2 regions of the Peptoniphilus sp. oral taxon 386 str. F0131 genome follow, and region 1 is predicted to be linked to the other one. Evidence: a T-box and tRNA genes for the amino acid it is inferred to sense, from the RefSeq annotation. Region 1 holds a T-box; the other holds one or more tRNA genes.
What was found. A T-box is a leader RNA that pairs with one kind of tRNA and senses whether it is charged. The one in region 1 lies ahead of serS (serine--tRNA ligase), so its partner is inferred to be a tRNA-Ser.
Positions count from the first base shown of each region.

Region 2: it encodes a tRNA-Ser, which carries the amino acid that the T-box ahead of serS (serine--tRNA ligase) is inferred to sense. The anticodon was not compared.

Region 1 covers NZ_GL349422.1:1,231,007-1,238,846, reverse strand. The annotation lists gene HMPREF0629_RS05910 (DUF2207 domain-containing protein) at 1-1,023, opposite strand, end outside; gene trxB (thioredoxin-disulfide reductase) at 1,134-2,078, shown strand; T-box leader at 2,177-2,340, shown strand; gene serS (serine--tRNA ligase) at 2,389-3,675, shown strand; gene HMPREF0629_RS05895 (calcium-translocating P-type ATPase, PMCA-type) at 3,857-6,562, shown strand; gene HMPREF0629_RS05890 (glutathionylspermidine synthase family protein) at 6,736-7,840, opposite strand, start outside.
Region 2 covers NZ_GL349422.1:373,935-381,774, reverse strand. The annotation lists gene HMPREF0629_RS01855 (ABC transporter ATP-binding protein) at 1-1,403, shown strand, start outside; gene HMPREF0629_RS01850 (DUF1361 domain-containing protein) at 1,473-2,123, shown strand; gene HMPREF0629_RS01845 (hypothetical protein) at 2,137-2,760, shown strand; gene HMPREF0629_RS01840 (nucleoside 2-deoxyribosyltransferase) at 2,769-3,287, shown strand; gene HMPREF0629_RS01835 (YafY family protein) at 3,383-4,441, shown strand; gene HMPREF0629_RS01830 (PD-(D/E)XK nuclease family protein) at 4,548-5,783, shown strand; tRNA gene HMPREF0629_RS01825 (tRNA-Ser) at 6,032-6,120, shown strand; tRNA gene HMPREF0629_RS01820 (tRNA-Arg) at 6,171-6,247, shown strand; gene HMPREF0629_RS01815 (dihydroorotase) at 6,294-7,547, opposite strand; gene HMPREF0629_RS01810 (AbgT family transporter) at 7,671-7,840, opposite strand, start outside.

The DNA.
Region 1 (7,840 bases):
TAGATATTTTTCGTCTTCTGATAAATTTGTAGGAGAGTTTGTTTTTACAAATATATAATTTTCTTTTTGTTTATCTTTTTTAGTTGTATAATTTTCAACATTAATTTTTAAAAAGTCTCTTTTTTCAAAATCAAATATTGTTGCAAGAATTACAGACGGCAAATAATTTCCAATTATAAAAACGGATGCTTCTGAAGGAGATAGCTTTAAAAATTTTCCTATGGGTTGTTTTTCATTTTCATCTTTTTTTGAATAAAAGATGAAAATAACAATCATAAATATAAATGAAGGTATAATTAAAATAGAACTCAATACTTTAGCTATATCTTTATTTATCGGAAAATTTTCAAAAAATTCGTCAAGATTTTCAGAAGATACATTTTTGATATTTGTGCTTTCTGAAATAAATTCTTTTGGGAAAGAAGCAGCTATTGAAATTGAAGAACTATTTATATTATCAGAAGAAATGGTTAATGTTCCGTTACCTTCATCAATGTTAAGTTTATTCTCGGTGTAGTAGTTCATAAATTTATCTAATTTAGGAACTTCAATAGTTCCTACAAAACTTTCAATTTTTGTATCTATATCACTTAAAAAAGTATATGCAATAATACCCGAGTCAGTTCCAAGTATTGCTCCATTTTTGAGTGTATATTCAAATGTTAAATTAATAGAACCGGTCCAAGGTATATAAGCTTTAATTTTTGCGGAGTTATCTGACTTAGTAACAGTATATACATAAGAATCTCCATTTTTTGCTTTGTCAGTCGGACTGAATTTTTTATAATCAGATTTGATTATTAAATTTTCTATAGAATCACTGTTTTTAATAACTATATTTCTGTAAATTCCATTCATATTTTTAGAACTTTTATAGTTAACAGTTTCCGTAATTTTTAAGTCTCCGTTTTTTTCTACAACTACTTTAGAATCAAATTTTTGTATTGTTGTAGAACTGTCCGCAAATATATTTTGCGGGATTATTAGGAGTAATAATGTTAAAAGTAGAAATAATTTTTTCATAAATTCACCTCTTTATAAATTATACCAAATAAAAAAAATAGATAAATAAGTTATTATTAAAAAATAAAAATGGGGGTATATAAGTAACATATGACAAGGAGGATTTTATGATATACGATTTAATAGTTTTGGGGGCGGGACCTGCAGGACTTACAGCGGGTCTTTATGGTGCAAGAGCTAAACTTAATACACTTGTAATAGAAAAAGCTGTTGAAGGAGGACAAATTTCATCAACTACAGATGTTGAAAATTATCCCGGTTCATTAATGGTTTCAGGTTTAGAACTTGCAATAACAATAAAATCACAGGCAGAAAATTTTGGAACTGAATTTGTGATGGATGAAGTTATAGATGTTGAACTTGAAGGAAAAGTAAAAAAAGTAATTTGCAAAGAAAATGTATATGAGGCCAAGGTGATAATAATTGCAACAGGAGCACATCCGAGAAAAATAGGATGTGTAGGAGAAGATGAATTTATCGGCAGAGGAGTATCATATTGTGCTACTTGTGATGCTGCATTTTATCAAGACCTTGATGTATATGTTGTCGGCGGTGGAGATAGTGCCGTAGATGAAGCGTTATTTATTTCTAAATTTGCAAAAAATGTTTATATAATTCACAGAAGAGATGAATTAAGAGCAAGTAAATCACTACAAGATAGAGCTTTTAAAAATAAAAAAATTCATTTTATTTGGAATAGTGCAATAGAAGAAATAAAGGGCGATAAAATAGTAAATGAAATCAGTATAAAAAATTTAAAGACAGGAGAAATTACAAATATATCCAAGAAAGAACCATTTGGAATATTTGTATTTATAGGATATGTTCCTGCAACTAAAGTTTTTGAAGGAAAGCTTGATATGGAAGATGGATATATATTAACAGATAATAATATGAAAACAAGCGTTGAGGGTGTATTTGCAGCGGGAGATCTCAGAGTTAAAGAGGTTAGACAAGTTGTAACTGCTACATCAGATGGAGCGATAGCTGCAGTTGTTGCTGAAAAGTACATTGCAGAACAAGAAGGTACTCTTTACGAAGGTTTTAAAAATTAATCTTAAATATCTTTTACGAGAGATGTTTAAGGTGAGTTTAAATTTCACATAAATTATTTGAAAAATATTAATGGATTTGATATAATGACTTTAAATTTAATAGAACTATGATGAGGAATAGTAAATTAATTTAGAATTGTAGAGAGTTTACGGATGGTGAAAGTAGATATTTTGGTTAATTGAATCCACCTCTGAGTTTTAATTTTTAAAGTGAACCGATAAGGTTAATTAGGGTGGCAACGCGGGTCTTCTCGTCCCTTTGAGGGATGGAGAAGGCTTTTTTTTATATTAAATTAAAAGGGAGGAAGAAATGTTAGATATTAAATTTTTAAGAGCAAATCCTGAGGTAGTAAAAGAAAATATTAAGAAGAAGTTTCAAGATGAAAAGCTTCCATTAGTTGATGAGGTAATAGAGCTTGATGAACAATTAAGGGCTGTTAAAACTAAAGGAGATGAATTACGCTCAAGAAGAAATTATGTTTCTAAAGAAATTGGAGCTTTTATGCAAAAAAAAGAAATTGAAAAGGCAAATGAAGCAAAGATTGAAGTAAAGAATATAAATGATGAACTTGAAAAGCTTGAAGCGGAAGAAAAAGAGTTAGATAGAGAATTAACTCAAAGAATGATGATAATACCTCAAATTATTGACAAATCGGTTCCAATCGGAAAAGATGATTCTGAAAATGTTGAAATTGAAAAATTTGGAGAGCCTGTAGTTCCTGAATATGAAGTACCTTATCATATAGATATAATGGAAAAATTTGACGGTGTAGATTTAGATGCTGCAAGAAGAACATCAGGAAATGGATTTTATTATTTGAGAGGAGATATTGCAAGACTTCATTCTGCGATATTATCTTATGCAAGAGATTTTATGATAGACAGAGGATTTACTTATTATATTCCGCCGTTTATGATTCGTTCAGATGTAGTTACAGGTGTAATGAGTTTTGCCGAAATGGAAAATATGATGTATAAAATTGAAGGCGAAGATCTTTACTTGATAGGCACAAGTGAACATTCAATGATAGGTAAATTTATAAATACCATAACACCTGAAAATGATATGCCGCTTACGATGACATCATATTCTCCATGTTTCAGAAAAGAAGTGGGAGCTCATGGAATTGAAGAAAGAGGAGTTTATAGAATACATCAATTTGAAAAACAGGAAATGGTAGTAATTTGTAAGCCGGAAGATTCTCCATATTGGTTTGATCAATTATGGAAGAATACTGTAGATTTTTTTAGAAGTCTTGAAATACCGGTTCGTACACTTGAATGTTGTTCAGGAGATTTGGCAGATTTAAAAGTTAAATCACTTGATGTTGAAGCATGGTCTCCAAGACAAAAAAAATATTTTGAGGTTGGATCATGTTCAAATCTTGGCGATGCTCAAGCGAGAAGACTTAATATAAAATTAAAAGGTGAAGATGGCAATTATCTTGCACATACACTAAATAATACAGTAGTGGCACCTCCGAGAATGTTAATAGCATTTTTAGAAAACTTACTTCAAGAAGATGGAAGTATCAGAATACCGGAGCCGCTTCAACCATATATGGGCGGTAAAGAAAAAATTGAAATAAAGAAATAAAAAGTTTGTTTGAAATATCAATTGAAAAAAGTTAACCTATAATGTATACTGATAATACATTGGGGAGTAGCTAATATTTTTCAGTCGTCAATACGGATAATACCCGGCTGAAAACCATTTATGGTAGCAAGACCACTGTTTCGTGTGAAGCAGTGGCTTTTTTATTAACAGGAGGAATTTTATGCAATGGTATAATAAGTTGTCTGAAGAGGTTTTTGAAGAATTAGATACTTCAGAAGAAGGTCTTTCAGAAGAACAGGTGTTGGAAAGATTTATAGAATTCGGGAAAAATGAACTGGAGAAAGAAGAAAAAAAACCTTTTATAAAAAAACTTGCAGATCAATTTTTAGATCCTATGATTATTATTTTAATATGTGCGGGATTAGTTTCGGCATATTTTAAAGAGGTTGTAGATTCAATAATAATAGTTGCAATAGTAGTAGTCAATGCTACACTTTCAATATATCAAGAGGGAAAAGCGGAAGAAGCCATTGCTGCACTTCAAAAAATGTCGTCACCTAAAGCTAAAGTAGTGAGAAACGGAAAATCTATTGAAGTTGATTCGGCAGAACTTGTACCCGGAGATTATGTAATACTTGAAACAGGAGATATAGTGCCTGCCGATCTGAGACTTGTTGACAGCAAAAACTTAAAAATTGATGAATCTTCACTTACAGGAGAGTCTGTTCCGGTAGAAAAAAATGCCAAAGAGATTTATAAATCTAAAATGGAAATTGGCGATAGGACTAATATGGCTTATTCTTCGACAATAGTATCCTATGGCAGAGGGGCAGGAGTTGTAGTTGAAACAGGTATAAAAACTGAAATCGGACAAATAGCAACATCAATTCAGACAGTAGATAGAGAGCAGACACCATTACAAAAAAAACTTGCCGGTCTTTCAAAAACACTTGGTATTTTGGTGGTAGCTATTTGTATTTTAGTATTATTAGTGGGACTTTTATACAATCATGACTTTCTAACAATGTTTATGACGTCAATTTCTCTTGCAGTTGCGGCAGTGCCTGAGGGTCTTCCTGCAATAGTAACAATTGTACTGTCAATAGGAATGGGTAAAATGGCAGAGAAAAATGCTATAGTTAAGAAACTTTTAGCAGTAGAAACGCTTGGAACTACAACAGTAATATGCTCCGATAAAACTGGTACACTTACGCAAAATGAAATGACGGTAGTAAAGGCATTTATAGACTCAAAGACAATTGAAATTGCAGGAACGGGATATTTACCGAAAGGGGAAATAACATATAGCGGTCAAAATATTTTGTTAGATGACTTTAAAGATTTAAAACTTCTTGCAACAATAGCTGCACTTACAAATGATGCAAGGTTAAATATAACAGAAAACGATGAGGCATCAATAATAGGAGATCCAACTGAGGGAGCATTATTGACATTTGCAGAAAAAGTTGGATATTCGGTAGATGAATTGAACAATAAATATAGCAGAGATGCAGAGATACCGTTTGATTCAGATAGAAAAATGATGTCTACAATTCATAGCGGATATACAGAAAATAAAGCGATTTCTTTTACAAAAGGCGCTCCGGATATAGTTCTTTCAAACTGTAATTATTATTTGGATAATGGAGAAATAAAAGAGCTTACAAATGAAGCAAGAGATACAATAATGTCTGCCAATTCAAGATTTGCAAGATCCGCTCTTAGAGTACTTGCTTATGCATATAGAGAATTTGATCAGATTCCTTCGGTGCTGACAAGTGAAAATGTTGAAAGAGAAATGATATTTGTAGGGCTTACCGGAATGATTGACCCTGCAAGACCTGAAGTAATACAGGCAATATCGGAATGTAAAGATGCGGGAATAATACCTGTAATGATAACAGGTGATTACCTTGAAACCGGTCTTGCGATAGCAATTGAACTTGGAATAGCAAAAGATAAAACTCAAGCAATAATGGGAAGAGAACTCAATGATATGACAGATGAACAAATTAGAGAAATTGTCAAAGAAAAAAGAGTATTTACAAGAGTATCACCTGAAAATAAAGTTCAGATAGTTCGTGCATTAAAAGAAAATGGTCATATTGCAGCTATGACAGGTGACGGAGTGAATGATGCACCTGCAATAAAGAGAGCTGATATAGGTATAGCAATGGGCATTACGGGAACAGATGTTGCAAAAAATACTGCCGATGTAATACTGACAGATGATAATTTTGCCACAATAGTAAATGCAGTTGAGGAAGGAAGAATAATCTATTCTAACATCAAAAAATTTGTAGGATTTTTATTATCGTGTAACATTGGAGAAGTTCTTATAGTTTTAATATCAATAATATTAAATTTGCCTGTACCGCTAATTCCAATACAGTTATTATGGCTTAATCTTGTAACAGATTCATTCCCTGCGCTTGCACTTGGAGTTGAAAATGCAGATGCAAAAATAATGCAAGAGCCGCCGAGAGATCCGAATGAATCAATTTTAGATAAAGAACTTAAAATTACAGTATTAGTTCAATCAATAGCTATTACAATTTCAACACTTGGCGCATATATGATAGGGTTAAAGTGGTTTGGAAAAGAGGGAATAGGGCTTGAATACGCAAGAACTATGGCTTTTGCAACATTGATTTTATCAGAACTTTTAAGATCATATTCAGCAAGATCAATAAAAAATACCCTGTTAAGTATCGGAATATTTTCTAACAGAAAACTTGTTTCAGCTACAGCTTTTTCACTTATGCTTATGTTACTTGTAATGTATATTCCCGGAATAAGAGAGTTGTTTAAGCTTGAGAGTATAGGAATAAGGGAATGGGTAGTTGTATTAGTTGCATCCGTAATTCCTTTAATACTTGGGGAAATACAAAAAGCGCTTAGATTCGAATCTAAAAAGTCTTTCTAATAAGAAAGACTTTTTATTTTTTAGCTGTTTATATCAGTAGTGAAGATACTTATATATTTTATTATTTGAATGTTAAAACAAATATATTATAAAAACATTTTTAATATAATAGAGATTGACAGTAAAACAATAGTAAAATTTTTGGCAAAAAAAACAGATATTTAATATCTGTTTTAAGTTAAATATTCAATTAATAGATTTGGAGCGGTATAATAACTGCTATTTCCACCTATTGTATTTTCCTTTCCGATTCTTGTATATGGAGCTATAAATTTTTCGTTATATATAAACATTCCTAAGACTGCTGAAAAATTATTTATTTCAAGTTTTCCATCTTTTGAAAATTCTACAAATTGTAAAGGTTGCATTTTGTAATACTCTTGATAAATATATTTTTTCTGTAAAGCATTTTGTGAAATTTCTTTCCATTTTTCGATACAATGGTCTTTTCCACAATAAACTCCATGACTTGCATAGTCATCTATAGGTTTTAATATATAACTGTTTTTATTTTTTACCAACTCATCTATTGTATCTTCAGTGAGAGATATTGTAAGAGGTATATGCTCTTTAATAAATTCATTTTCGGAGTCAGATAAAAATTTTGTTGTTGCAGGTTCTCTTAAAATTTTAAAAATCAGTTTTGTATGCATTAATTGAGATCTAAAGGAACCCAGCATCATAAATGCATTGTCGTAGTATGCTTTTATAAAATCTTTAAATTCATTATAATGTTTCATAAATTCTATTGTAACGATTCTTCTGTACACTAAATCAACAGTATAGTCGTCCTTTTTCAGCTTACCGTCTTTATATTTTAAATCTCTTATATCAATAATTTCACAATTATATCCAAGTTCGTTATATTTTTCCTTAAACTTTTTAAACTCATGAGGAGTACCTATATCAAGAAGGTCAACTATTGCTATATTTGGTTTTTTATTATAGATTTTTTCATATATGCCAATGGATTCTTTTACCCATGGAGTAAATAAATCAACATTTTTAACATTATAGTATTTCTTAAATTCTTTCATTGCAAGAGTATTTAAAAGAAGCTCGCCAATCGTATTATCTTCATTCATTGCAGATGAGCCGTCAGTATTAAATTCACAAAATTTAAAATTTTCCTTTCCGTTGTAGAATACATCATATCTTGCGATAGGAACGGGCACATCATAGATTGGATTGTGTAAAATTAAATTTTCAAGTTCTTCTGAAAATTCAAACAACTTTCTATACTCAGAATTTATTAAATATTCATCAGTAACTTTTCTT
Region 2 (7,840 bases), 860 kb from region 1:
TTACAATAATTGCCGTTACAATTGCAATGCTCATATCTTCTCCTATGCTGAGCATAGTTGTAGCAATATGCATGGTATTACTTCTAAAAGTTATGAACTCTGTAGGAGGAAAATCTTCAACCTACTTTTTAAAACAGCAACAATCCCTCGGTCTTCAAAACGGATTTATCGAAGAAACAATTAACGGACAAAAGATAATAAAAGTATTTTCACGCGAAAAAAATATTGTAGATGATTTTGAAAAAATAAACAACGAACTTGCAGAAAATACAATGCTTGCAAACAGATACTCTCTAATATTAATCCCCATAGTGTTTAATATAGGCAATCTTCAGTATGCTTTTATAGCAATTGTCGGCGGTCTTTTTGCACTAAATAATATGTTTGGAATAACAGTCGGAACTATTGCCGCATTTCTCGAACTGTCCAGAGCATTTTCAGGTCCGATGCGAAATATTTCTCAAGAGATGAACCAATTGATTATGTCTCTTGCCGGAGCAAGAAGAATTTTCAGTTTACTTGATGAGAAAGAAGAAAATGATGACGGTTATATTGAACTTGTAAGAGTTCGTAAAAACTCCGACGGCTCACTTATTCAATGTGAAGAACGAACCGGACATTGGGCATGGAAAGACAGTACAAACGAAAGCTCATCTCTCACCGAATTAATGGGAGATATAAAATTTGAAAATGTAAGTTTTTCATACGACGGCAAAACCGATGTTCTTCACAATATTTCACTATATGCCCATCCCGGTCAAAAAATTGCCCTTGTAGGTGAAACCGGTGCAGGAAAAACCACAATTACAAATTTGATAAACAGATTCTATGAAATCCAATCAGGCTCTATAACCTATGACGGAATTGACATCAAAAAAATTAAAAAGAAAGACTTAAGACGCTCACTCGGTATGGTACTTCAAGATACACATCTATTTACAGGAAGTATTAACTACAATCTAAGCTATGGAAGAGAAAACGTAAGTGAAAATGAAATAGTAGAAGCTGCTAAAAAAGTTCAGGCACACAATTTTATATCACTCCTTGAAGACGGATATAACACCATAATTTCCGGTACAGACTCCGATCTCTCACAGGGTCAAATGCAGCTGCTTTCTATTGCAAGAGCGGAAATTTATAATCCTCCCGTACTGATTTTGGACGAGGCTACATCTTCAATTGACTCTCGTACGGAAATGTTGGTTCAACAGTCAATGGACGAAGTTATGAAAGGCAGAACTACATTTGTAATAGCACACAGACTTTCAACTGTTAAAAATTCAGATGTAATAATAGTATTGTCAAAGGGAAAAATTATAGAAAGAGGAAGTCACGATGAGTTGCTTGCACTTAAAAGAACCTATTACAAATTATATACGGAGGGATTTGAAGATAAAGAATGACATCGAAAGATGTCTTTTTTATTTGACTTATTTGAATATATTTTTTAAAATTAAACCTGAGGAGATACTATGAATAGAGAAATTTTGAACAATTTTAAAAAAGTTTTTATATATATCTTGATATATTTATGCTTTTCCGCAATAATAATATACTTTAACTTGAACAGAAGATATTTAATATTTAATGTAGGTCTTTCACTAATTCCATATATAATAAGTACCTTCTGTGTAAATCATAAAAATAAAGTTTTTTTATGCTTTATAGGATTAGTTATAACAACAATATTCTATCCAAACGCAATCTATATGTTCACAGACCTTATACACATAAAGACTCATGAATACTATGTATTTTCAGGCGGAAATGTAAATTATATCCAGGACTATACTCACTGGATAAAGCTGAGTTGTGATACAGTAATGGTGGTTTTATCACTTGTACTCAGCTTTGAAAGTTTTGTAAACATACTAAAAATTTTAAGATGCTACGGCTATAAAATTGCAAGTTTTATACTACTTATGCTATATTCCGGAATTTGCGGAATAGCCGTTTATATCGGAAGATTTTTAAGATTCAACTCTTGGGATATACTTCAAATCAGAGATATTACAACAAGTATACTAAGCAGTGCTACAGAAAACGACTATATGCTTATAGGTATTTTTGCAATAGTACATTTTGTAATAATACTGATGTTTTTTAATTTAAAAAACAACTAACTCGGAGATCGTTATGGAAAAAATTTTTAAAAAATCTAAAATTATAATCGTATTATTAATTTTAATTTTTCTCACCGGCTGCAATGAAATGTCAAAGCAAAATATGGCAATACAAACAGCGGATGAAAAATTTGAAAATGAAATGTTGCTAAAAATGTGTAAACAACTTTCACATGAAATAAAATTTTTTAAAATTAAAGTACCGGAAAATGCCAAATCTTGGGAATTGTATTTTAATGTGTATAAAAATGGAGAATTGAGAAAAGAAAGCGGTCTTTCCAATAATATCATAGAACATTCCAAATACTTTTCAGTGGGAACAGGGTTTTATCATGATAAAATAATTTTTGTAGAAACAACAGATACAAATAATTCCGATACTTTCTCCGTAATAACCACAAATCTTGATGATATCCTTGTTTTTCCAGAAGAATATACTTCAAGTGCAAGCGCTTTTCAAAATGATATAAAAACCTTGGAACTAAATAGACCTATTATACTCGGAATGAGACAATATACTCAATCTTCCGACATGAGAGTTAACAATCTTACAACATACCTTGACGAATATAACTTCAAAAATGACGATACTTATATAATAGTTACACTTGAATTTAAAGATACAATTCTTAATTAGGAGGTCATATGAAAAAATATACAGGATACTTTGCATCTCACTTTTTCAACGCAGCAACTTTTGAATGGACTGAAAGAGTTGCATCAATAATTGAAAGAGAAACTGGAATAGACTTATATGTTCCCCAAAGAAATGCAGAAATTAATGATAAGAAAAATAATGACGATATTATAAATGACATTGCAATCTCAAAAGCGGATACAGCAGAACTTAAAAATGCAAATATCTTAATTGCCTGCCTTGACGGACTTACAATTGACGATGGTGTAGCAGCTGAAATTATGGCTCACGGTATTATAAATGAAATTGAAGAAGAATACGGAATAAACAAAAACTTTCCTCGCATAATTATAGGACTTATTACCGATATGAGATACATGGGCACCGGAGAAAATAAACTATACAGAAACTTAATGATTATAGGTAAAGTAAAAGAACACGGCCATTTAGTTATAGGATATCCCGGAGATGACAGTTACATAGATGAAATTGTAGACATAATAAAAAACTTTATAAACAGAGAGTAACACTTAGACGGAAAACCTTCCGTCTGTTTTTATGTCCTTTTTTTGTGCCATCTTTTGTGTTATTCTTATCTCAATAATACAATTAGGAGGATAGTATGTTCAGTATTACCCATGCCCAATCAAAAAAACTTTTAATTATTTATATCTTAAAAATTTTAAGAAAGTACTCTGATGAAGAACACAAATTGAGCCAAAAAGATATATTAGATTTATTAAAAAAAGAATATGGAATGAATGTTGAGCGAAAAGCGATAAAGAGAAATCTAATGGATCTGATAGAATGTGAATTTGATATAGAATATGAAGCATTTCCAAGAAAAGTTAAAAATGACTTTGGAGAAGAATCTGAAAATTACATACTTACAAATTTTTATATAAACTCAGAATTTACAGACAGCGAAATAAGATTTTTAATCAACTCTACTTTATACTCCAAGGCTATACCTCAAAAACAAAAACAACAATTAATTTCTAAGCTTGAAAATTTATCCAATAAATATTTTAAAAGTCGTGTTAAATATTTAAACAATATCTCAAACACAATTCCTACAAATCAAAATGTATTTTTAAATATAGAAATTATAGATGAAGCAATTTCAAAAAATCTTAAAATATCCTTTAATTATAATGATTATGGTTTGGATAAAAAACTGCACCCTAAAAAAGATGAAACAGGAAAAGATAAAGTATATATCATAAACCCTTATCAAACAGTATCAAACAACGGCAGACATTACCTTATAGGTAATTATGATAAATATGATAACATTTCACACTACCGCTTAGACAGAATAACAAACATAAAAATCTTAAAAGAAACTGCAAAATCAAAGACGACGATAAAAAATCACAATGATATTTATGATCTTTCAAAATATATTTCAAAAAGCATATACATGTTTTCAGGAAATATAATAAATGTTTCATTTACAACAAAACCTGACTTGATAAATGATATTTTAGATTGGTTCGGAGATGACGTAACTTTTAAAGAACTTCAACATGATGAAATTTCCGTAACCGTAAAAGCAAATGAAATTGCAATAAAAATGTGGATTATGCAATATATCAATCATGTAAAAGTAACTCATCCGCAAGAATTAATAGAGTCTATAAAAGCCGATTTAAAATCAGCTTTAAATAAATATAAATAAGGAGGCATATTATGTCAGAAAAAAATATTTTAAATGTACATACTTAGAAACTGTTTAATTTTATAAAATTATAGTTAATGATACAACAATTAAAGAGGTGATAATCTTGGATAAATATGAAATTTTTTATAACAACTTAAGAATTATTTATGAAAAATATAAAATATTACAGTCCTATAATTCTGATTTCAATATTTTTAAAACTATAGCAAAACCGGCAGATGAAGTAAATTTACACTCAGCTTTTATATACAGCTTACTAAATGACAAAAAATATAAGTTGGAATTTTTTAAAAGCTTTTTAAAAACAATAAATATGGATTATGACGAAATAAATACCTTACGTGTAGAAAAAGAAAAATTTACAAAATATGGAATAATCGATATTTTTATTGATTATTCAGAAAAAAATATAAAAAATATAATAGTTATTGAAAACAAAATTTATGCCGGTGATCAAGAAAAACAGTTGGATAGATATGAAGAATACTGTAAAAAATTTTCCGAAAAACCAAAATACAAAATAATATATCTAACTCTTGACGGACATAAGCCAAGCACAGACAGCTGCTCAAACAAAGACAATTTAATTTGTATATCTTATAAAAATGAAATTATTAACTGGATAGAAAATTGCATAAAAATAACAGCATTAGAACCTAAATTGAGAGAAGTGCTTTTACAATACAAAGAATTACTTATAGAACTATCAGAAGGGAGTAACGATTATACAATGGAAGTTAAAGATTATATTTTAGAATCTGCGGATAATTTTTTTATAGCAGAAGAAACCAAAAAAGCATTTGAAGAAATTAAATTTGATCTTCGATTACGCTATTGGAAAAAATTGGAAGAAAAATTGAAAGATATTTTAAAAGAATTTAATTTGAACGTTGAAGATATTAAACGTAACAACTTAGGTTATCCTAATCGATGGTATTCCGTGAAAAATGCTTCCAACTATTATGGATTAATATATCTTATAAGAGAAATACCTAATATTGGAAAAATATATCTAAAAATTGAAAAAGATGATGATGAGTTAATTTTCGGAATAAGAAAAGGAATTACGGAAGAAAATGAAGAAAATATCTATGATTCCAACGGTAAATCTTCTTTCAAATCAAAATTAAAAGAAATTTTCCCTAATGGACTAGAAGATGAAAATTGGTGGTTATTTTATGAAAAATTACAATTAAAATCTAAACCAATTAATCCAAAAAATTGGAGCCGTGAATTAGTTGAAACTTTATATGATGAAAACAAATTAGAATCTCTAATATCTCAACATGTAGAAGAGATATCCAAACTTATAAAGTTAATAGTTGAATTCAAAGAATAATTTTAATACACTCTAAATATTACAAAAGTATTTTTCAATATTTATTTATGCAATTTCAGTGTGTATTGCTGTTGATACAACAATATCAAAACTCGGCTGTAAAGGATATGTCCATCTTTAAAGATGGACATATCCTTTTAATATCTATAAATTCTCACAATTAAATATATTTTTGTTGATAAGTTGCTCATTCCTATTGAATTTTTTAACAATTTCAGATATTATTAACAGGTAGTTGTAAATAATTTGGAGATGTATCGAAGAGGTCATAACGGGGCGCACTCGAAATGCGTTAGCCTTCACGGGCACGTGGGTTCGAATCCCACCATCTCCGCCAAGTTTTAGTATTTGACACAACCTTTTCATTATACTAAAATAAAAATATATGCACGCATAGCTCAGTAGGATAGAGCGAGGCTCTCCTAAAGCCTAGGCCGGGGGTTCGATTCCTCTTGCGTGCACCAAAGACTAACGGTCTTTTATTTTTTAAGGAGTCTGAAATCAGACTCCTTAATTTTTATATACTATTTTTCCATCTGCTATTGTATATTTTATTTTTCCGAATAATTTTTCTCCTATGAATGGAGAATTTTTTGCTTTTGAACGAAACTCTCCTACTACATATTCTTCATTTTCATCAAATATAACTATATCTGCCGCAGCGCCGATTTCAATTTTTCCGGCTGATAGATTATATAGTCTTGCAGGATTTACAGTCATCTTTTCAAGCAGTTTAATAAGAGATAACTTACCTGTCTTTACAAGATTTGTTATTCCAAGAGACAATGCGGTCTCAAGTCCTATTATTCCACTTGGAGCTGCTAAAAAGTCTCTATTTTTTTCTTCTTCAGTATGCGGTGCATGATCTGTTGCAATGATTGTTATCGTATCATCAACTAATCCCTGAATTATTTTTTCTCTATCTTTACTTGTTCTTAGAGGCGGATTCATTTTTGCAAGTGTTCCCTTTTCAAGTATCAAATCTTCCGTACACGAAAAATGATGTGGTGTTACCTCTGCAAATAAATTAGCTCCTTGATTTCTATAAAATCTTACTATATCTACGGCTTCTCCCGAACTTATATGCTGAATGTCAATTTTTGCTCCCGTATAAAGACACATTGCTCCATCTCTTGCAACAAGAACATCTTCAGAAACTGACGGAGCTCCATACAATCCCATAGAATCTGAAATTTTTCCATGATTCACACCATTTTCTCGGTTTAACATAGGATCTTCTTCATGAAATGATATTGGAACATCTAATTCTTTTGCAATCATCATTCCCTCTAAAATTAATTTTGTATCCGTATTTGGAATCCCGTCATCAGAAAAACCCACACATCCTCTTTTTACAAGTTCTCTCATATCACTAAGTTTTTCATTTTTAAATCCAAGAGTAAGAGCTGCTATTGTATATACATGTATCGGAGATTTTTTTGCCTTGTCTAAAAAATATTCCAATGTATTAATATTATCCATAACAGGTTTTGTATTTCCCATACATACTACTGATGTAAATCCTCCTGCTGCGGCTGCCTCTGATCCTGTAAATATATCTTCTTTTTCCGTAAATCCCGGATCTCTGAAATGAACATGTATATCTACAAGTCCGGGTGCTACAATCAAATTTTCCGCATTAATACATTCTGTTACTTCATCAAATTTTCCGATGCCTACAATTTTTCCGTCTTCAATTTTTATATCAGCTATTTTATCCATGCCGGAGGCAGGATCTATTATTCTTCCATTTTTAATTATCATCTTTAACCTCCTTATCAATAAAATTATATTGTAAAATAATTTATATTGTAACTGTTTTTTATCATTTTATTTATTTTTAATTTAAGGCTCAAAAAAACCTCCCTAAAGGGAGGTTTCTTTAAATTAAAGCATTCCAAGTAAAAGTGGTGCATCCGGTCCTGTAGGAATTCCTAAGAAGAACCAAACTGACATTAGTATTGTCCAGAATAATAAGAAACTCATTGAATATGGAAGCATCATTGAAATAAGAGTTCCAAGTCCTGATTCTTCGTCATATTTTTGCATAAATACAA